DNA from 2 places in the Pseudomonas sp. Z8(2022) genome. Region 2 is predicted to be linked to the other one. Evidence: predicted binding sites of a transcription regulator. Region 2 holds the regulator's gene; the other holds the start of a gene.

Region 1 (11,135 bases), 1.4 Mb from region 2:
AACAAGGCCACGGCCAAGCTGTTTCCGGTGGCCAATACGCCGGAGGCCATCTATGCCCTGGGCGTCGAGGGCCTTTCCGAGTACATCAAGACCATCGGCCTGTACAACAGCAAGGCGAAGAACGTCATCGAGGCCTGCCGCATCCTGATCGAGAAACATGGCAGCCAGGTCCCGGACAACCGCGAGGACCTCGAAGCCCTGCCCGGCGTCGGCCGCAAGACCGCCAACGTGGTGCTCAACACGGCGTTTCGCCAGTTGGCCATGGCCGTCGACACCCACATCTTCCGCGTCAGCAACCGCACCGGCATCGCGCCGGGCAAGAATGTGCTGGAAGTGGAAAAGAAGCTGCTCAAGTTCGTGCCCAAGGACTACCTGCTCGATGCCCACCACTGGCTGATCCTGCACGGGCGCTACGTCTGCACCGCGCGCAAACCACGCTGCGGCGCCTGCCGCATCGAGGATCTGTGCGAGTACAAGGCGAAAACCTCCGACGATTGATCGACCATAGAATCTGGCGATCTTCTGATTGAAAAAATCTTTTTTACCCGCTCAATTTTTGCCGCTATAAGGTGCGCAAATGGCCCCCGGTAGCTGGCCTGGAGTGGAATAGATGAGCACTGACAAAGAAGATCTCGAACTGGACGAAGACTTTGTCGCGGACGATGCAGACGATGCCGAGCCTGTGGTGGAAGTCGCCAAGACCAACCTGACCAAGCGCCGTATCATCGACAATTTTCTCGAAGAGCGTCGCCTGCACAAGCAGCTGGCCGAATACGACTTCGATATCTGAATACGTCGCAAGAAAAAGCCCCGCAATCGCGGGGCTTTTCATTTCTACTCAGTCGCTGCGCGACGGCGAGAGCAGTTCGATCTTGTAGCCGTCCGGATCCTCGACGAAGGCCAGAATGCTCGTGCCGTGCTTCATCGGGCCGGGCTCGCGGGTGATCTTGCCACCGCGCCCACGAATGTCCTCGCAGGCCTTGTAGACGTCCTCGACCTCCAGAGCGATATGGCCGTAGCCGGTGCCCAGCTCGTAGTGATCGACGCCCCAGTTGTGGGTCAGCTCGATCACGCTGTTGTGCGCTTCGTCGCCGTAGCCGACGAACGCCAGGGTGAACTGGCCGTCCGGATAATCCTTGCGCCGCAGCAGGGTCATGCCCAGCACTTCGGTGTAAAAGGCGATGGACTTTTCCAGATCGCCGACGCGCAACATCGTATGCAGCAGTCTCATCAGGTTGTGCTCCCGTAATAATGCAGAACCCCGGCACATGGGCCGGGGTTCCGGTGACGCAACAGCTCAGCTTAGACCAGCTTGCGGCCCTTGCCGGCGGCAATGCGCATGCGCAGGGCATTGAGCTTGATGAAGCCCGCCGCGTCCTGCTGGTTGTAGGCGCCGCCATCTTCCTCGAAGGTCGCGATGTTGGCGTCGAACAGCGAATCGTCGGACTTACGGCCAGTGACGATGACGTTGCCCTTGTACAGCTTCAGGCGTACCACGCCGTTCACGCTGGCCTGGGAGGCGTCGATCATCTGTTGCAGCATCAGACGCTCAGGGCTCCACCAGAAGCCGTTGTAGATCAGGCTGGCGTATTTCGGCATCAGCTCGTCTTTCAGGTGAGCCACTTCACGGTCGAGGGTGATCGACTCGATGGCACGGTGGGCCTTGAGCATGATGGTGCCGCCGGGGGTCTCGTAGCAGCCGCGGGACTTCATGCCGACGAAGCGGTTCTCGACGATGTCCAGACGACCGATGCCGTTCTCGCCACCGATGCGGTTCAGCTCGGCCAGCACCTGCGCCGGGGTCATGGCCTTGCCGTCGATGGCGACGATGTCACCGGCCTTGTAGGTCAGCTCGATGTAGGTCGGGGTATCCGGCGCCGCTTCCGGCGACTTGGTCCAACGCCACATGTCTTCTTCGTGCTCGGTCCAGGTGTCTTCCAGCACGCCGCCTTCATAGGAAATGTGCAGCAGGTTGGCGTCCATGGAGTACGGCGACTTCTTCTTGCCGTGGCGCTCGATCGGGATGGCGTGCTTCTCGGCGTAGTCCATCAGCTTCTCGCGCGAGAGCAGATCCCACTCGCGCCAGGGGGCGATCACCTTCACGCCCGGTTTCAGCGCATAGGCGCCCAGCTCGAAGCGAACCTGGTCGTTGCCCTTGCCGGTGGCACCATGGGAGATGGCGTCGGCGCCGGTCTCGTTGGCGATCTCGATCAGGCGCTTGGCGATCAGCGGACGGGCGATGGAAGTACCCAGCAGGTACTCGCCTTCGTAGACGGTGTTGGCGCGGAACATCGGGTAGACGAAGTCGCGGACGAACTCTTCGCGCAGGTCATCGATATAGATTTCCTTGACGCCCAGGGCCTGAGCCTTGGCGCGGGCCGGCTCGACCTCCTCGCCCTGACCGAGGTCAGCGGTGAAGGTCACCACCTCACAGTTATAGGTATCTTGCAGCCACTTGAGGATCACCGAGGTGTCCAGGCCACCGGAATAGGCCAGAACTACCTTTTTGACGTCCGCCATGCCATCCACTCCACGGGTTGTACGGAAAGCCGGTAATTCTACTGGCCAAGCGGTCCAATTTACAGGGGTGCGACAGACGGAGCTGACCAGGCGACGCCAAAGTCGCTCAGCTGGGCTCGCTACCTGACGCCTCGACCGGCGTGGTGGCGGGATCGGGAACGCTCTGCTGCGGCACACGATCCAGACGCAAGGTTGCGCGGCGGTTCTTGGCACGATTGGCTTCGCTGTTGTTCGGCACCAGCGGGTAACGCTCGCCATGAAAGCGCATGGTGATCTGCTCGGCCGGAATACCCCCGGCTATCAGATACTCCTGCACGGCCAAGGCACGGCGACGGGAAAGATCACGATTGGTCAGGCGATTGCCGCTGTTGTCGGCGTGACCGTCGATCTGAAAGCTGTTGATGCTCGGGTCAGCCTTGACGAAGTCGAGGATGATATCGAGCTTGGCCTTGGCCATTGGGTCGAGATCGATGCCGCCACCGGGAAAGCCGATCTGCGCCTGGCGAATTTGATCGAAATTGACCGGCAGCAGCTTGGCGGTGCACGCCTGGTAATCGTCATAGGCCTTGTGAAACTTCACCGGCAGCAACCGCACTTCCAGATTGTCGCCGCCATTGAGCGTGCGATGGCGCACCACCGGGCTGCGCCCTTCCAGCAGACCGGTGAGCAGGCGTGCACCCTGCTCCTGCGAGCTGTTGAACGGCACCTCGCCATTGCCGACGCTGACCACACCCAGATTGATGTCGCCGCGCCCTGGCTGCCAGGGCGCCGCTGCCGCCAGCAGGGTCGCCGAACCCGCGCCCATCCAGCGCTCACGGGCCTTGAGGCGGAAGGTGACCTGCTCACCCGCGCGGCGCACGAACTCGCCGCTGCCAAAGTTGCTGATCGGCTGGCTCAGGCGGCATTCGAACTGATCGCCCTCCACCGTCCACTCCACCTTCTCCAGCCGGGTCTGGAAGCTGATGGCGTGCGCTGGCAGGCACAGAGGCATGCCAGCCAGCAGGCTGATCAGGAGGTAATTAGGCGCACGCACGACAGGCTCCACGGCGGTTCAGGGCATTTTTACAGGGTATCGGTCAGGCGCGCGGAAACTTGACCCCCTGCGTTCGATTGTCGCGTCGGCGCGAGCGCGAGCAGACGCTTTTCAGTTAACATGCGGCCACGTTTTACCCGCCTGGAACCCTTCATGTCCGACCGCCTGACTCTTCTGCGTCCCGATGACTGGCACATTCACCTGCGCGATGGCGCGGTGCTGCCACACACCGTCGGCGATGCCGCGCGCACTTTCGGCCGCGCCATCATCATGCCCAACCTGGTACCGCCGGTACGCAATGCCGCCGAGGCCGACGCCTATCGCCAGCGCATTCTCGCTGCGCGCCCGGCTGGTAGCCGCTTCGAGCCGCTGATGGTGCTTTACCTCACCGACAACACCAGCCCCGAAGACATACGCGCGGCCAAAGCCAGCGGTTACGTGCATGCCGCCAAGCTCTACCCGGCCGGTGCCACCACCAACTCCGACTCGGGCGTGACCAGCATCGACAAAATCTTCCCGGCGCTGGAAGCCATGGCCGAAGTCGGCATGCTGCTGCTGGTGCATGGCGAAGTGACCCGCAGCGAAATCGACGTATTCGACCGCGAGAAGACCTTTATCGACGAACACCTTACTCGCGTGGTCGAGCGTTTCCCGACGTTGAAGGTGGTGTTCGAGCACATCACCACGCGTGATGCGGTGCAGTTCGTCGAAGCGGCCTCGGCCAACGTCGGCGCCACCATCACCGCTCACCACCTGCTGTACAACCGCAATCACATGCTGGTCGGTGGTATTCGCCCGCACTTCTATTGCCTGCCGATTCTCAAGCGCAACGTGCACCAGGAGGCCCTGCTCGACGCCGCCACCAGCGGCAACGCCAGGTTCTTCCTCGGCACCGATTCGGCACCGCATGCCAAGCACGCCAAGGAAGCCGCCTGCGGCTGCGCCGGCTGCTACACCGCCTATGCCGCCATCGAGCTGTATGCCGAAGCCTTCGAACAGCGTGGTGCACTGGACAAGCTGGAAGCCTTCGCCAGCTTCCACGGCCCGGACTTCTATGGCCTGCCGCGCAACACCGACTCCATCACCCTGGTGCGTGAAGAATGGACCGTGCCGGCTACCCTGCCGCTGGGCGAGAACAGCGTGGTACCGCTGCGCGCCGGCGAAACCCTGCACTGGAAACTGCTGGAGGGCCAGGCGTGAGCGAAGACAACTACGAAGACGAACTCGAACCCAGCCTGCCGTCCGGGCCGCGCACGCCCATGGCAGCGCGCTTTCGCGGCTATCTGCCGGTGGTTGTGGACGTGGAAACCGGCGGTTTCAACTGCGCCACCGACGCCCTGCTGGAGATTGCGGCGACCACCATCGCCATGGACGAGAGCGGCTTCCTCTATCCGGATCACACCCACTTCTTCCGCGTCGAACCCTTCGAGGGCGCCAATATCGAAGCGGCTGCACTGGAGTTCACCGGCATCAAGCTCGACCACCCACTGCGCATGGCGGTGAGCGAGGAGCATGCCCTGGGGGAAATCTTCAAGGGCCTGCGCAAGTCGATCAAATCGGCCGGTTGCAAGCGCGCGATCCTGGTCGGGCACAACAGCAGCTTCGACCTGGGTTTCCTCAACGCCGCTGTGGCTCGCTGTGGCATCAAGCGCAACCCCTTCCATCCCTTCTCCAGCTTCGATACGGCCACGCTGGCAGGCCTCGCCTACGGCCAGACCGTGCTGGCCAAGGCGTGCCAGGCTGCCGGCATCGAGTTCGATGGCAAGGAAGCGCACTCGGCGCGCTATGACACCGAGAAGACCGCCGAGCTGTTCTGCGGGATCGTCAATCGTTGGAAGGAAATGGGCGGCTGGGACGAGTTCGATCAGTGAGTTCCGTCAGCTACACCTGCGCATAAAAAACCGGCTGACGCCGGTTTTTTTATGCCTGCTCAGGTCCCGGACCGTTCGTCAGTAGCTGCGAACATTCGCAATCGATCTTTGACAAGCATTCTCATTAACATTAGTATCCGTCCCATCGAACAGAACCACCAAGACGAGCCTTGCTTATGTACGTCTGCCTCTGTGAAGGTGTCACCGATACTCAAATCCGCGATGCGGTCTATGAGGGCTGCTGCAGCTACCGCGAAGTCCGCGGCAGCCTGGGCATCGCCAGCCAGTGTGGCAAATGCGCCTGTCTGGCCAAGCAGGTGGTTCGCGAAACCATTGCCGAAGTGCAGAGCAGCCAGGCCTCGCTGGCCTATCCTGCCGGCTTCGTCGCCGCCTGAATCGCGACGCGAACCCACAAAAAACCGGATCTCTGAATCCGGTTTTTTTATGCCCTCATGTCTGACATCGAGCCGCTGCCTATAGACCGTCACGCTCCAGGTGATCGAGATCTACCGAGTCTCCCGGCCTGGCGTGCAGCTTGGCACGAATATCCTCGAAGATCGCGTCGTACTCGGCATGCGCCGACATGATCAGGCTATGGTTGGCGGGCAGACCATGCCTGGCCGTCAGCCGTGAAATCACGCTGGCGAAGTTGAATGCGGTATCGCGATGCATCTCGAAGACTTCTTCGAACGCCTTGCCTTCGATCTCGCCTACCAGGCGCCCGTGCAGCATGGGGCCCTCCTGCGGGTCCTCACGCACTTCATAGTAGAAATCGATGCTGTAACCGGGTTGGCCGCTCTGGCCGGGAGGATTGCTGCGATGCAGATGGCCGGGTTCGAACATGGGTTCACTCCTTTGTCTTGATGCTGCGCGCACCCTGACGGGCGGATCCGCAGAGTCTAGCCCGCGACCCGCAGCCCTGCATGCATCATTTCAGTGCAAAGCCGAACTACCTGCCCTCTCCTGTACCAGCACCCAGGGCGCCACCACCACTGCCCACAGTTGCGGATCACGCGCGAGCAGATCTTCGGCACGTGAATCTTCGAACTTGCACAGCAGGCCCTGGTTCATCCACTGCGCGACACGCGTCTGATCGTTCTCGGCCACGGCCTGTGCGACCGCCACCAGATCCTGATTGCCCTCGACCCAGAGCAGCGCGCCACGAGCGAAGAATGGCTGCAGTTCCTGCCAGCGAATCGGCGCTGTCTCGCCGAGCAGCTTGGCATAGAGGGTGCTAGATTGATCCGTCATGGTGTGTCCCGTGTCGATGACTTTGAATGATGGCGCGCAATGATAGCGCCGGCGGCATCCCAGGCAACCGCACGACGTTCAGCAGCCAGCCCAGGACACGCCGTATTTCTATACATTCCTTGCAATTTAGCGACACCCCCGTGTTTCGCCTCCAACTGCCGGCTTTTCAAGGCGCAAATGCGCGCTCTACACTGTTCCGGTACAGTTGCCGGAGGCACTACCGGGGTTACAGACCCGGTTCTGCAGCTTCGGCCGCAAGAACTACAACAACGAAAAACATAAGAGTGGAGCACTCATGAACAAGGCTAAGCAGATTTCCAAGCTGTTCGCGGCAATGGCACTGGCGGGGGCGGCCAGTTATTCGATGGCAGCCGACAACATCAAGATCGCCCTGGCTGGCCCGGTAACCGGCGCAGTTGCCCAGTACGGCGAAATGCAGTTCATCGGCGCCAAGATGGCCATCGAGCAGATCAACAAGGCTGGCGGCGTGAATGGCGCCCAGCTCGAAGGCGTGGTCTACGACGACGCGTGCGATCCGAAACAAGCCGTTGCCGTTGCCAACAAGATCGTCAACGACGGCGTCAAGTTCGTGGTTGGCCACCTGTGCTCCAGCTCCACTCAGCCGGCTTCGGACATCTACGAAGACGAAGGCATCCTGATGATCACCGCGGCTTCCACCAGCCCGGACATCACCGCTCGCGGTTACGAACTGGTGTTCCGCACCATCGGCCTAGACAGCCTGCAAGGCCCGACCGCAGGCAACTTCATCGCTGACCACATCAAGCCGAAGACCGTTGCCGTCATCCACGACAAGCAGCAGTACGGTGAAGGCATCGCCACTGCAGTCAAGCAGACCCTGGAAGACAAAGGCGTGAAAGTCGCCATGTTCGAAGGCATCAACGCCGGCGACAAGGACTTCTCCGCACTGATCGCCAAGCTCAATCAGGCGGGCGTCGATTTCGTCTACTACGGCGGCTACCACCCGGAACTGGGCCTGCTGCTGCGCCAGACCAAAGAACGCGGCCTGAACGTCAAGTTCATGGGTCCGGAAGGCGTCGGCAACTCCGAAATTTCCGCCATTGCCGGCCCGGCTTCCGAAGGTCTGCTGGTAACCCTGCCGAAGTCCTTCGACCAGGATCCGAAGAACCAGGCACTGGTAGAAGCCTTCAAGGCCAAGAACGAAGACTCCAGCGGTCCGTTCGTGTTCCCGGCCTACGCTGCCGTTCAGGTTATCGCCGAAGGCATCGAGAAAGCCGGCGACACCGATACCGCCAAGGTAGCAGCTGCGCTGCGCTCCAACAGCTTCGACACTCCCACCGGCACCCTGGCCTTCGACGAGAAGGGCGACCTGAAGGACTTCAGCTTCGTGGTGTACGAGTGGCACCAGGACGGCACCAAGTCCGAAGCCAAGTAAGACCCGCCGAAGGCACTTATTCATGAGCTAGCGAGCTAGCGCCATGCAGCAGGAACAGGCGAGGAAGCGCAGTGTACTTTCGTACATGAGCATTCCGAGCCTGTTCTTGGCAGCAGGGCCGACGCGCAGCAGATCATGAACGAGTGTTCTGAACCCAGAGCCCACTGCAGAAGTGGGCTTTGCTTATTAGAAGAATTCCGGCCTCGCGCTGCGCCACAAGCGCCGCTTTACGCAAGCGCCCAGGAGTTAGGCAATGCCTGATCTTTATCACTACCTGCAACAGTTGCTCAATGGCCTGACCATTGGCAGCACCTATGCCCTGATCGCCATCGGCTACACCATGGTCTACGGCATCATCGGCATGATCAACTTCGCCCACGGCGAGGTTTACATGATTGGCTCGTACGTAGCCTTCACCGTGATCGCCGGCCTTGCCATGTTCGGCCTGGAAGCCGTGCCTTTCGTGATGATCGCGGCCTTCGCCGCCACCATGATCGTCACCAGCGCCTACGGTTACAGCATCGAACGGGTGGCCTACCGCCCCCTGCGTGGCGGCAACCGACTCATCCCGCTGATCTCCGCGATCGGTATGTCGATCTTCCTGCAGAACGCGGTACTGCTTTCGCAGGACTCCAAGGACAAGGCCATCCCCAGCCTGCTGCCCGGCAACTTTATCTTCGGAGAAAGCGCAGCCAACGGCGTGGTGGTGTCCTACATGCAGGTGCTGATCTTCATCGTCACCTTCGTCACCATGGTCGGCCTGACCCTGTTCATCTCCCGTTCTCGCCTGGGCCGCGCCTGCCGCGCCTGCGCCGAAGACCTGAAGATGGCCAACCTGCTCGGCATCAACACCAACAACATCATCGCCCTGACCTTCGTCATCGGCGCGGCGCTGGCCGCCATCGCCTCGGTACTGCTGGGCATGAACTACGGCGTGATCAACCCGCACCTGGGCTTCCTCGCCGGCATCAAGGCCTTCACCGCAGCGGTACTCGGCGGTATCGGCAGCATTCCCGGCGCGGTGCTCGGCGGCCTGCTGCTGGGCGTAGCCGAAGCCTTCGGCGCCGATATCTTCGGCGATCAATACAAGGACGTGGTGGCGTTCAGCCTGCTGGTGCTGGTGCTGCTGTTCCGTCCCACCGGCATCCTTGGCCGCCCGGAGGTGGAAAAGGTATGAGCCGCAACATCAAATCCGCGATTTTCAGCGCCCTGCTGGTGCTGATCATCTCTTATCCCGTATTGGGCCTGAAACTCAGCACCTCCGGCATCAGCCTGCGGGTCGACGGCGCCACTGCCTTCGAACTCTGGTGCATCGGCGGCGCCGCTGTGCTGATCTTCCTCTGGCAGCTGCTGCGCGACCAGATCACCCCGGCCTGGGCCAAGCTGCCCAAGCTGCCCAAGCTGCCAGGCGGCTCCGGCCAGCTCGGCAACTTCCTCACCCTGCCCTCCACCCAGCGCTGGATCATTCTGGCGATGGTCATGGTGGCGCTGGTGTGGCCGTTCTTCGCCAGCCGCGGCGCGGTGGATATCGCCACGCTGATCCTGATCTACGTGATGCTCGGCCTTGGCCTGAACATCGTGGTTGGCCTCGCCGGTCTGCTCGATCTGGGCTATGTCGGCTTCTACGCCGTCGGTGCCTACAGCTACGCCATCCTCTCGCACTACTTCGGCCTGGGCTTCTGGATCTGCCTGCCGATCGCCGGGATGATGGCCGCGCTGTTCGGCTTCCTGCTGGGCTTCCCGGTGCTGCGCCTGCGTGGCGACTACCTGGCCATCGTCACCCTCGGCTTCGGCGAGATCATCCGCATCCTGCTGCGCAACCTGACCGATCTGACCGGGGGCCCCAACGGCCTGAGCATCGCCAACGAGAACAAGCCGACTCTGTTCGGGTTGTCCTTCGAGCGCCGCGTGCCGGCAGACATGCCGACCTTCCACGGTTACTTCGAGCTGGCCTACAACTCGCAGTACAAGGTGATCTTCCTCTACCTGATCGCCCTGCTGCTGGTGCTGCTGACCCTGTTTTTGGTCAACCGCCTGCTGCGCATGCCGATCGGCCGTGCCTGGGAAGCCTTGCGTGAAGACGAGATCGCCTGCCGCGCGCTGGGTCTGAACCCCACCGTGATCAAGCTCTCGGCCTTCACCCTCGGCGCCAGCCTGGCCGGTTTCGCCGGCAGCTTCTTCGCCGCCCGCCAGGGTCTGGTGACACCGGAGTCGTTCACCTTCATCGAGTCGGCCATGATCCTCGCCATCGTGGTACTGGGTGGCATGGGCTCGCAGCTCGGCGTGATTCTCGCCGCCATCGTCATGGTGATGCTGCAGGAGATGCGAGAACTCAGCGAGTACCGCATGCTGATCTTCGGCCTGGTCATGATCTTCATGATGGTCTGGCGCCCGCAAGGGTTGCTGCCGATGCAACGTCCCCACCTGGAGCTGAAGCGATGAGCCGCACGATTCTCGAAGTAAGCGGCCTGTCCATGCGTTTCGGCGGCCTGCTGGCCGTCAACGGGGTGGGCCTGAACGTCAAGGAAAAGCAGGTGGTCTCGATGATCGGCCCGAACGGCGCCGGCAAGACCACCGTATTCAACTGCCTGACCGGTTTCTACCAGCCAAGCTCGGGCAGCATCCGTCTCAATGGCGAGGCCATCGAAGGCCTGCCGGGGCACAAGATCGCCCGCAAGGGTGTGGTACGGACCTTCCAGAACGTGCGTCTGTTCAAGGACATGACCGCGGTGGAAAACCTGCTGATCGCCCAGCACCGCCATCTGAACACCAGCTACCTGGCCGGCCTGTTCAAGACGCCGGCCTTCCGTCGCAGCGAACGCGAGGCGATGGAATACGCCGCCTACTGGCTGGAGCAGGTCGATCTGGTGGACTTCGCCAATCGCAACGCCGGCACCCTGGCCTACGGTCAGCAACGCCGCCTGGAAATCGCCCGCTGCATGATGACGCGCCCGAGCATCCTGATGCTCGACGAGCCGGCCGCCGGCCTCAACCCGCGCGAAACCGAAGACCTCAAGGCGCTGATCAGCGTGCTGCGTGACGAGCA
Region 2 (11,135 bases):
GCGCGCCATGCCATGCCTCCATCAGTCCATGAAGCCTTGCAGCTTCAGTTCGATGGAGCGCGGGTTCTCCCCTTCGGCGATGGACAGGATGCCCTCGAGGAGCATCTCGCGGTAGCGCGACTGGCGCAGCGCGATGGACTTGAGCTTGTTGCCCGCCGGCAACAGCAACAGGTTGGCAAAACCGACGCCGTAGATGGTAGCCACGAACGCCACGGCAATGCCGCTGCCGAGCATGCTCGGATCGGCCAGGTTGCCCATCACATGAATGAGGCCCATCACCGCACCGATGATGCCGATGGTCGGCGCATAGCCACCCATGCTCTCGAATACCTTGGCAGCCTGGATGTCGCGCGCTTCCTGGGTATAGAGATCGACTTCCAGAATGCTGCGAATGGATTCGGGCTCGGCACCATCGACCAGCAATTGCAGGCCTTTGCGCGCATAAGGATCCGGCTCGGCATCGGCCACGGCCTCAAGTCCCAGCAGACCTTCCTTGCGCGCCACCATGCTCCAGCCGACCACCCGATTGATGCCACCGATCAGATCGATACGCGGCGGAAAGAAGATCCAGCGCAGGGTGCCCACGGCACGCTTGAACACCGGCATGGGCGTCTGCAGGAAGGCGGCCCCCAGCGTACCACCAATGACGATCAACGCCGCCGGGCCGTTGAGCAACGCCCCGGCGTTGCCGCCTTCCAGATAGTTGCCGCCCAGAATGGCAACGAACGCCAGGATGACGCCAATGAGGCTCAGTACATCCATGCGCATGTTCCCGAGTTGATCTTCGTCACTGGCAGGCCTCGGTCAGGTGTCGACCGATGTCATCGAGGCCATAGACCGCATCGGCCAGGTTGGCTTTGACCACCGCCATGGGCATGCCGTAGATGACACAACTGGCCTCGTCCTGTGCCCAGACCTGACTGCCGACCTGCTTGAGCATCCGCGCGCCCTCGCGACCGTCGGCGCCCATGCCGGTCAGCACCACGGCAAGGACCCTGTCGCCATAGGATTTGGCCGCGGAACCGAAGGTGATATCAACACAGGGCTTGTAGTTGAGGCGCTCGTCACCCGGCAGGATCTTCACCACACCGCGCGAGTCGACCATCATCTGCTTGCCGCCAGGCGCCAGCAGCGCCAGACCGGGACGCAGGATATCGCCATCCTCGGCTTCCTTGACCTGAATACGACACAGCTTGTCCAGACGTTCGGCGAAGGCCTTGGTGAAAGCGGCCGGCATGTGCTGGATCAGCACCAGGGGTGCCGGGAAATTGGCTGGCAATTGAGTCAACACACGCTGCAGCGCTACCGGCCCACCGGTGGAGGTGCCGATCGCCACCAGCTTGTAGGCCTTGCGCCTGGGCGCAGGCGATATCGCTGCTCCGCCGCCAGGCGCTGACGCGGAACGTGCAGGCGCAGCAGGAGCCGGCGCAGCAGGTCGTGTCGAAACGGCCGGACGACTACTCGGCGCCGTGCTCGGATTCGCCGCAGTCGGCGCCGGAGCCACTGCAGCCGAGCTGAAACGGCGGTTGCTGCGCGCGATGCTGTGCACCTTCTCGCACAGCATCTGCTTGACCTTCTCGGGGTTGCGCGAGATGTCCTCGAAGTTCTTCGGCAGGAAATCCACGGCGCCGGCGTCCAGTGCGTCGAGAGTCACACGGGCGCCTTCATGGGTCAGCGAGGAGAACATCAGTACCGGCGTCGGGCAACGCTGCATGATGTTTCGGACCGCAGTGATGCCGTCCATCATCGGCATCTCGTAATCCATGGTGATCACGTCGGGCTTGAGCGCCAACGCCTGATCGATGGCTTCCCGCCCGTTGGTGGCCGTGCCTACGACCTGAATGCTGGGGTCAGCAGACAGGATTTCTGAAACGCGCCGGCGGAAGAAACCGGAGTCGTCCACCACCAGAACCTTAACAGCCATACACACTCCTAGACGGCGCGACACCATGGCCCTCGCCGCGAAACATCAGAACCGTCGAGCGTAGCGCTTGAGCATGCTCGGTACGTCGAGAATCAATGCGATGCGTCCGTCGCCAGTGATCGTGGCACCAGACATCCCGGGCGTGCCTTGCAGCATCTTGCCCAGCGGCTTGATTACCACTTCTTCCTGCCCGACCAATTGATCGACGACAAAGCCGATGCGTTGGCTGCCAACGGTGAGGATCACCACATGGCCTTCACCCTGCCCCTCCTGGAATGCCTGCGGCACCAGCCAGCGCTTGAGGTAGAACAGCGGCAACGCCTTGTCGCGCACGATCACTACTTCCTGACCATCGACGACGTTGGTACGCGACAGGTCGAGGTGAAAGATCTCGTTGACGTTGACCAGCGGGAAGGCGAAGGCCTGATTCTCCAGCATCACCATCAGCGTCGGCATGATCGCCAGAGTCAGCGGCACCTTGATGACGATCTTCGAACCCTGGCCCTTCTGCGAGAACACGTTGACCGTGCCGTTGAGCTGGGAAATCTTGGTCTTGACTACGTCCATGCCGACGCCACGGCCAGACACGTCGGAAATCTCGGTCTTGGTCGAGAAGCCCGGGGCAAAGATCAGGTTGTAGCACTCGAACTCGTTGAGGCGGTCAGCCGCATCCTTGTCCAGCAGGCCTTTCTCCACGGCCTTGGCACGCAGCACATCGGCGTCCATGCCCTTGCCGTCGTCGCTGATGGTCAGCAGGATGTGGTCGCCTTCCTGCTCGGCCGACAGCACCACACGACCGGCACGGGCCTTGCCGGCCTTCTCGCGCTCTTCCGGGGTTTCCACGCCATGGTCGACGGCGTTGCGCACCAGGTGCACCAGCGGATCGGCCAGCGCCTCGACCAGGTTCTTGTCGAGGTCGGTTTCCTCACCCACCAGCTCGAGGTTGATTTCCTTCTTCAGGTTGCGCGCCAGGTCGCGCACCAGACGTGGGAAGCGGCCGAAGACCTTCTTGATCGGCTGCATGCGCGTCTTCATCACCGAGGTCTGCAGGTCGGCCGTCACCACGTCGAGGTTCGACACGGCCTTGGCCATGGCCTCGTCGCCGCTGTTGAGGCCCAGGCGAACCAGGCGGTTACGCACCAGCACCAGCTCGCCGACCATGTTCATGATCTCGTCGAGGCGTGCTGTATCGACCCGTACGGTGGTTTCTGCCTCACTTGCCGCAGGTGCCTTGTCGGCAGCCGGGGCCGGAGCGGCAGGACGGGAAGCAGCTGGCTCGGCCTTGGTCTTGGCCGCAGCAGGCTTGGCAGCCGGCGCAGCGGCCTTGGGCGTGACAACAGGATCTACCGCGGCTGCCGGCGCCGGCTCGCTAGGCGGCACGAACTTGCCCTTGCCGTGCAGCTGATCGAGCAGCGACTCGAACTCGTCGTCGGTGATTTCATCGCTGGCCGCTGCCGGCGTTGCCGCCGGGGCGGCTGGTGCAGCGGCTTCGGCCGCGCCCGAGAACTGGCCCTTGCCATGCAGCTGATCGAGCAGGGCTTCGAACTCATCGTCGGTGATTTCATCGCTGGCTGGTGCAGCCGCCGCAGGCGAAGCCGAAGCGGCAGCCACAGGCGCCTCGACCGTGCCGGTGAACTGCCCCTTGCCATGCAGCTGATCGAGCAGCGACTCGAACTCGTCGTCGGTAATTTCGTCGCTAGCGGTGTTGCCTTGCGCGCTCGCTTCGGCAGACGGCGCCTCACCCAGCGCGTCGAGCAGTTGTTCGAATTCGCTGTCGGTGATGTCGCCAGAGGAAACAGGTGCAGCAGCGGCCACAGGTTCCGGCTCGGGCTCCGGTGCGGTCTGCTGCACGGGTGCGGCAGGCGCTTCGCTGCCACCCGGTTCGGCCAGGCGAGACAGCGCGGCCAGCAGTTCGGGCGAGGCAGGGGTCGGCTCGCGGCGCTCACGCACCTCGCCGAACATCCCGTTCACAGCATCAAGAGCCTCGAGCACCACATCCATCAGTTCCGAATCGACGCGACGCTCACCCTTGCGCAGGATGTCGAAGACGTTTTCGGCGATATGGCAGCACTCCACCAGCTCGTTGAGCTGGAGGAAGCCTGCACCACCCTTGACGGTATGGAAACCGCGAAAGATGGCGTTGAGCAGGTTCATGTCGTCCGGTCGGCTTTCCAGCTCGACCAACTGTTCGGACAACTGTTCGAGAATCTCGCCGGCCTCTACCAGGAAATCCTGGAGAATCTCTTCATCGGCGCCGAAGCTCATATTGTGTGCTCCTTAGAACCCTAGACTGGACAGCAGGTCGTCGACATCGTCCTGACTGGAGGCGACGTCATCACGCTTATCGGCATGAATCTGCGGACCTTCACCCCGCGACGGCTCTTTTAATTTTTCCTGCTCTTTGCGCAACACTTCGTGGTCGTGCTGAATACCGGCAAAACGATCGACCTGACTCGCCATCAACATCAGCTTGAGCAGGTTGCTTTCCACTTCGGTCACCAACTGGGTGACTCGCTTGATCACCTGACCGGTGAGGTCCTGGTAGTCCTGTGCCAGCAGAATGTCGTTTAGATAACCTGAGAGCTTGGCGCCATCCCGTTCGCTACGGGCCAGGAACAGCTCGACTCGCTTGGCAAGCTCACGGAAGCCATCGGCGTCAATTTCGCGGCGCATGAAACGACCCCACTCGACGCTCAGACTCTGCGCCTCGTCGCTCATGTCGTTGACCAGCGGCGCGCTCTGCTCGACCAGATCCATGGTGCGATTGGCGGCCCTCTCGGTCATGGTCACGACATAGTTCAGGCGCTCGGTCGCGTCGGCGATCTGCGAAAGTTCCTGAGCATGGGGCATGCGCGCGTCAAGCTGAAAGTTGACGATGGCGTTGTGCAACTCACGGGTCAGCTTGCCGACTTCGTGATACAGCCCGCGGTCGCGGACCTTGTTGAGCTCGTTGATCAGTTGCACCGCGGCGCCGAAGTTACCTTGTTCGAGACTGTCGACCAGATCGCGGGCGTTGCTTTTCAGGGTCGACTCAAGGTCACCCATCGTAGAGTCATCGTGTTCCATAGCACCCTCGCGGCCGGCATCAGCCGTTAACCCGCTCGAAGATCTTCTCGATCTTTTCCTTCAGCACCTGAGCGGTGAAGGGTTTGACCACGTAGCCATTCACGCCGGCCTGGGCCGCCTCAATGATCTGATCGCGCTTGGCTTCGGCGGTCACCATCAGCACCGGCAGGTGCTTGAGGCGCTCATCGGCACGCACGGCACGCAGCAGGTCGATACCGGTCATGCCGGGCATGTTCCAGTCGGTCACCAGAAAGTCGAAGCTGCCGCTTTGCAGCATCGGCAAAGCCGAGGTGCCGTCGTCGGCTTCCGCGGTGTTGGTGAAACCCAAGTCCCGCAAGAGGTTCTTGATGATCCGTCGCATCGTCGAGAAATCGTCAACGATGAGGATTTTCATGTTCTTGTCCAAGTCGACCTCCGTACAGTCCCAAACGTATTGCGCTTGCAACTACGTCCTTTAATCGTGAAACCGTTTCTGCCTGCGAGTACGCCGCTTCAATTGGCGCGCCATTCACTCAGCCGCGAGCGCAAACGCGCCGCGCACTGGCTGTGCAACTGGCTCACGCGCGACTCGCTAACCCCCAGCACTTCACCGATTTCCTTCAAGTTCAGTTCTTCATCGTAATACAGCGCCAGCACCAGACGTTCGCGCTCCGGCAAGCCGGCGATGGCATCGGCCAAGGCCGCCTGGAAGCGTTCGTCTTCGAGGTCCCGCGAAGGTTCGAGGTGGGTGTGCGTGGCGTCTTCGTGCAGCCCGCCATGCTCGCCGTCCTGTAACAGGTCGTCGAAACTGAACAGGCGGCTGCCCAAAGTGTCGCCAAGAATGCCGTAGTAATCTTCCAGACTCAATTGGAGTTCGGCCGCAACCTCGTGATCTTTAGCGTCGCGTCCTGTTCTTGCTTCGACGGCACGAATGGCGTCGCTCACCATACGGCTGTTGCGGTGCACCGAACGCGGCGCCCAATCCCCCTTGCGCACCTCGTCGAGCATGGAGCCACGGATACGAATACCGGCGAATGTCTCGAAACTGGCACCCTTGCCGGCGTCGTATTTGCGCGAGGCTTCGAGCAGGCCGATCATGCCGGCCTGGATCAGATCATCGACCTGCACGCTGGCAGGCAGGCGCGCCAGCAGGTGGTAGGCGATGCGCTTGACCAACGGAGCGTAACGCTCGATCAGCTGATGCTGGGAGTCCTGCGCCTGAGCCTTGTTATACATACGAAGTCCAGAGGCTGCTGTCATACGGCCGAGTCTGCAGTCGGTTGCTGTACCAGACGCTCGACGAAAAACTCCAGATGGCCGCGGGGATTGGCCGGCAGCGGCCAGGTGTCAACTTTCTGAGCTATCGCCTTGAACGCCAGCGCGCATTTGGATCGCGGGAAGGCTTCATAGACTGCGCGCTGCTTCTGCACGGCCTTGCGCACGCACTCATCGTAGGGCACGGCACCGACGTACTGCAGGGCGACATCGAGGAAGCGATCGGTCACTTTGGTCAGCTTAGCAAAGAGATTGCGCCCTTCCTGCGGGCTGTGGGCCATGTTGGCCAGGACGCGGAAGCGGCTGATGCCGTGGTCACGATTGAGCAGTTTGATCAACGCATAGGCATCGGTGATCGAAGTGGGCTCATCGCACACCACCACAAGGATTTCCTGCGCGGCGCGCACGAAACTGACCACTGCATCGCCGATGCCGGCGGCGGTATCGATCACCAGCACATCGAGGTTTTCACTGATATCGCTGAAAGCCTGAATCAGACCGGCATGCTGCATCGGCGTGAGGCTGACCATGCTCTGCGTGCCGGATGCGGCCGGCACGATGCGAATGCCACCCGGTCCCTGCAGCAGGACATCGCGCAGATCGCATTCACCTGCAATGACATCGGCCAGCGTGCGCTTGGGCGTCAACCCCAGCAACACGTCGACATTGGCCAGCCCCAGGTCGGCATCCATCAACATCACCCGACGACCGAGATCGGCCAGGGCCATGGACAGATTCACCGACACATTGGTCTTGCCGACGCCACCCTTGCCGCCGGTCACCGCGATCACCTGTACGGGATGCATACCCATGTTTTCTTTACACCTTGTCTAACTTCGACTTGGCCATCAGGCCGTTCACTCCCGCGCCATATGCGCCAGAGGGTGCAACATTCTCGCCGCTTCAACCGGCTCGCTGCGCCGGGCTGTGGTAGAGGCCGGCGAACATCTGCGCCATGGCATCCTCACTCGGCTCCTCGGCAGCCTGCAGGCCTACCGCACGGCTGACCAGCTGATGACTGCGCGGTACCTGCAGATCGTCAGGAATCCGCGGGCCGTCCGTCACATAGGCTACCGGCAGTTGATGGCCTATAGCCAGACCCAAAACCTCGCCCAGGCTCGCGGCTTCATCCAGTTTCGTCAGTATGCAGCCTGCGAGGCCGCAGCGCTTGTAACTATGGTAGGCCGCCTTGAGCACTTGACTCTGACTTGTTGCAGCCAGAACCAGATAATTTTTCGCCTTGATGCGTGCCGAGGCGAGGCTTTCCAGTTGCAGACGCAGGGCCGGATCATTGCCCGGCAGCCCGGCAGTATCGATCAGCACCACGCGCTTCTTGGCCAGCGGCGCCAGGGCCTGCAGCAGAGACTGACCCGGATCGATCTGCGTCACCGATACACCAAGGATACGCCCCAAAGTCTTGAGTTGCTCCTGTGCGCCAATACGGAAGCTGTCCATACTCACCAGAGCGACCTGTTGCGCCCCGTACTTAAGCACATAGCGCGCGGCCAGCTTGGCCAGCGTGGTGGTCTTGCCCATGCCGGCCGGACCGACCAGAGCAATTACCCCACCCTCTTCCAGAGGCTCGACCTTGGGCGTCTTGATCGCGTGAGCCAGGTGCGCCAGAAGCATGCGCCAGGCCTGACGTGGCTCGGCCACACCGGCGACCTTGCCCAGCAATGCCTGCGACAGCTCGGCGGATAGCCCCATGCGCTGCAGACGGCGCCACAGATTGGCCTGCTGCGGACGGCGATTCTGCAACTGTCCCCAGGCGATGGAGCCCAGCTGCACCTCGATCAGCTCGCGCAGACCATGCAGTTCGAAGCGCATGGCATCCAGCGCGCGCGGGTCGACCGCCGGCGCGGCCGACGCTGCGACCTCGACCGGGCGCTGCGGCTTGACTGGCGTTACCGGGAGCTCGGGCGCCAGCAGCGATTCATTGGCGAACAGCTGACGGTCCTTGCCGGCGTCCTGTTCGGAGCGGGTGGCCAGCTCTGCCTGGGCGCTGACGATGCGCGCCTGAGTCTTGCGCAGTTCGGCCTCAAGCGCCGGGTTCGGGCGGACCGGCGTCGGCGCCTGGTAATCCAGGGCGGCAGTCAGCTCGACGCCACCGGCGACACGGCGGTTGCCGATGATCGAGGCGTCAGCGCCCAGTTCGTCACGCACCAGTTTCATGGCGGTCCGCATATCGGCGGCGAAGAAACGTTTGACCTGCATGACCCTCTACCTCAGTTCTGGCCGACCGTAGCGACTATGGTGACCTGCTTGTTGTCCGGAATTTCCTGGTACGCCAGCACGTGCATGCTGGGTACCGCCAGCCGCGCGAAGCGCGACAGCATCGCCCGAACCGGCCCGGCCACCAGCAGAATCACCGGCTTGCCGAGCATTTCCTGGCGCTGCGCCGCTTCCACCAGGGATCGCTGCAGCTTCTCGGCCATGCCCGGTTCGAGGAGGATGCCATCCTCGCTACCCTGACCGGCCTTCTGCAGACTGTTCAGCAAAATCTGTTCCAACCTTGGCTCAAGCGTGATGACAGGCAGCTCCGGCTCTAGTCCCACAATGCTTTGCACGATTGCACGGGCCAGCGACACGCGAACGGCAGCGACCATAGCGGCGGGATCTTGACTCTTGGGCGCGACGTTGGCGATGGCCTCGGCGATGGTGCGGATATCCCGTACCGGCACCTGTTCCTGCAGCAATGCCTGCAGCACCTTGAGCAGGGTCGACAGCGAAACCAGCCCGGGTACCAGCTCTTCGGCCAGCTTCGGCGAGCTCTTGGCCAGCAACTGCATGAGCTGCTGCACTTCCTCGTGCCCCAGCAGCTCATGGGCATGCTTGTGCAGGATCTGGTTGAGATGAGTGGCGACCACGGTACTGGCGTCGACCACGGTGTAACCGAGCGATTGCGCCTGGTCACGCTGAGTCGGGTCGATCCACACCGCCTCCAGCCCAAACGCCGGATCCTTGGCGGCGATGCCGTTGAGCGGGCCGAATACCTGCCCGGGATTGATCGCCAACTCACGGTCGGGGTAGACCTCGGCCTCGGCGACGCTGACGCCCATCAGCGTCAGGCGATAGGCATTGGGCGCCAGGTCGAGGTTGTCGCGGATATGCACCGATGGCATGAGAAAGCCCATTTCCTGCGACAGCTTTTTGCGCACGCCCTTGATCCGCGCCAGCAACTGGCCACCCTGGTTGCGATCGACCAGCGGAATCAACCGATAGCCCACTTCCAGGCCGACCATGTCGACCGGAGTGACGTCATCCCAACCCAGCTCCTTGACCTCCTGCGCCTTCTGCGCCGGAATCAGTTCCTGCTGACGCTGCACTTCCTGCTGCTCCACCTCTTGAGCCCTGCGCTTCTTGTTAGCGATCCAATAGGCGCCACCAGCAGCGATCAGGCCCAGGCCGATGAAGGATATATGCGGCATACCCGGCACCAGCCCCATGACGATCAGGATGAGCGCCGCTACGGCCAGAGCACGCGGCGAAGCGAACATCTGCCGGTTGACCTGCTGGCCCATGTCCTCGGAGCTGGATACGCGGGTAACCATGATGGCTGCGGCGGTGGACAGCAGCAGCGAAGGAATCTGCGCGACCAGGCCATCACCGATCACCAACAGCGCGTAGATCTTGCTCGCATCGGCAAAGCTCAGGCCATGCTGCAGCATGCCGATGGCCATGCCGCCGATCAGGGTGACGAACATGATCAGCAGACCAGCGATGGCATCGCCACGAACGAATTTGCTGGCACCGTCCATCGAACCGTAGAAGTCGGCCTCCTGGGCAACCTCCGCACGACGCTTCTTGGCCTCGGCCTGATCGATCAAACCGGCGTTCAGGTCTGCGTCGATGGCCATCTGCTTGCCGGGCATGGCGTCGAGGGTGAAACGCGCGCTGACTTCGGAAATCCGTCCGGCACCCTTGGTGACGACCACGAAGTTGATGATAACCAGGATGGCGAAGACCACCACACCGACCACGTAGTTACCGCCGATCACCACCTCACCGAAGGCCTGGATTACCTTGCCCGCGGCGTGCGGGCCTTCCTGGCCGTGCAGCAGCACGACGCGAGTTGAGGCGACGTTGAGCGCCAGGCGCAACAGGGTGGCCACCAGCAGGATGGTGGGGAATACGGCGAAGTCCAGCGGGCGTAGCGCGTAGACGGCGACCAGCAGCACGACGATGGACAAGGCGATGTTGAACGTGAACAGGGTGTCGAGCAGCAGCGGCGGCACCGGCAGCGTGACCATGCCCAGCAGCGCCAGCAACAGCAGCGGGATACCCAGGCTGCCCTGGCGCAGCCCGGCCAGGTTGCCACGAGCGTCCCCGATGATTTGCGAGCGGTTGATATTGAATGCCACGTGACGACCCCAGCCAATTCAATCTTTTGACGCTGACATGCGCCTTGCAAGGGTTATGGCAAGAAGCGTTCCAGAAACGCGGGAGTGGACGAAAACAGCATTACGAGGGTTATGAGTCGCGACGCAAATCCGGCGGAATCGGCAGATCGGGCAACGGCCCCGGCCGCTTGCCCTTGCCGGCACGGTACTGACGTAGCTGGTAGACGTAGGCCAACACCTGCGCCACGGCGAGATACAGACCGGCGGGGATTTCCTGGTCCAGCTCGGTGGAGTAGTACACGGCCCGCGCCAGCGCCGGCGATTCCAGCACCATCACCTGATGCTCCTGGGCGATCTCGCGGATCTTCAACGCCAGGAAGTCGCCGCCCTTGGCCAGCAGCAGCGGCGCGCCGCCCTTCTCGGGGTCGTACTTGAGCGCCACGGCGAAGTGCGTCGGGTTGGTGATCACCACATCGGCCTCCGGCACGGCCTGCATCATGCGCCGCTCGGCCATCTCCCGTTGCAACTGACGAATACGCCCCTTGACCTCC

What was found. The regulator FliA, encoded in region 2, starts transcription of late flagellar genes. The targets are predictions, from matches to a motif close to CTAAAGTTTNNNNNNNNNNNGCCGNTAA.
Region 1: a site for FliA is predicted at 3,590-3,617, ahead of OEG79_RS14710 (flagellar protein MotY). Genes of this name have one in related genera too.

What each region holds. Positions count from the first base shown of each region.
Region 1 covers NZ_CP107549.1:3,085,390-3,096,524, forward strand. The annotation lists gene nth (endonuclease III) at 1-498, shown strand, start outside; gene OEG79_RS14695 (PA3496 family putative envelope integrity protein) at 611-790, shown strand; gene gloA (lactoylglutathione lyase) at 839-1,231, opposite strand; gene OEG79_RS14705 (argininosuccinate synthase) at 1,303-2,520, opposite strand; gene OEG79_RS14710 (flagellar protein MotY) at 2,627-3,553, opposite strand; gene pyrC (dihydroorotase) at 3,707-4,753, shown strand; gene rnt (ribonuclease T) at 4,750-5,424, shown strand; gene OEG79_RS14725 (bacterioferritin-associated ferredoxin) at 5,601-5,819, shown strand; gene OEG79_RS14730 (DUF5064 family protein) at 5,899-6,267, opposite strand; gene OEG79_RS14735 (DUF2288 domain-containing protein) at 6,358-6,675, opposite strand; gene OEG79_RS14740 (branched-chain amino acid ABC transporter substrate-binding protein) at 6,971-8,089, shown strand; gene livH (high-affinity branched-chain amino acid ABC transporter permease LivH) at 8,343-9,266, shown strand; gene OEG79_RS14750 (high-affinity branched-chain amino acid ABC transporter permease LivM) at 9,263-10,531, shown strand; gene livG (high-affinity branched-chain amino acid ABC transporter ATP-binding protein LivG) at 10,528-11,135, shown strand, end outside.
Region 2 covers NZ_CP107549.1:1,689,373-1,700,507, reverse strand. The annotation lists gene motD (flagellar motor protein MotD) at 1-9, opposite strand, end outside; gene OEG79_RS08075 (flagellar motor protein) at 22-762, opposite strand; gene OEG79_RS08070 (protein-glutamate methylesterase/protein-glutamine glutaminase) at 788-1,924, opposite strand; gene OEG79_RS08065 (chemotaxis protein CheA) at 1,970-4,189, opposite strand; gene OEG79_RS08060 (protein phosphatase CheZ) at 4,202-4,990, opposite strand; gene OEG79_RS08055 (chemotaxis response regulator CheY) at 5,010-5,384, opposite strand; gene fliA (RNA polymerase sigma factor FliA) at 5,483-6,229, opposite strand; gene fleN (flagellar synthesis regulator FleN) at 6,226-7,056, opposite strand; gene flhF (flagellar biosynthesis protein FlhF) at 7,148-8,458, opposite strand; gene flhA (flagellar biosynthesis protein FlhA) at 8,470-10,593, opposite strand; gene flhB (flagellar biosynthesis protein FlhB) at 10,715-11,135, opposite strand, start outside.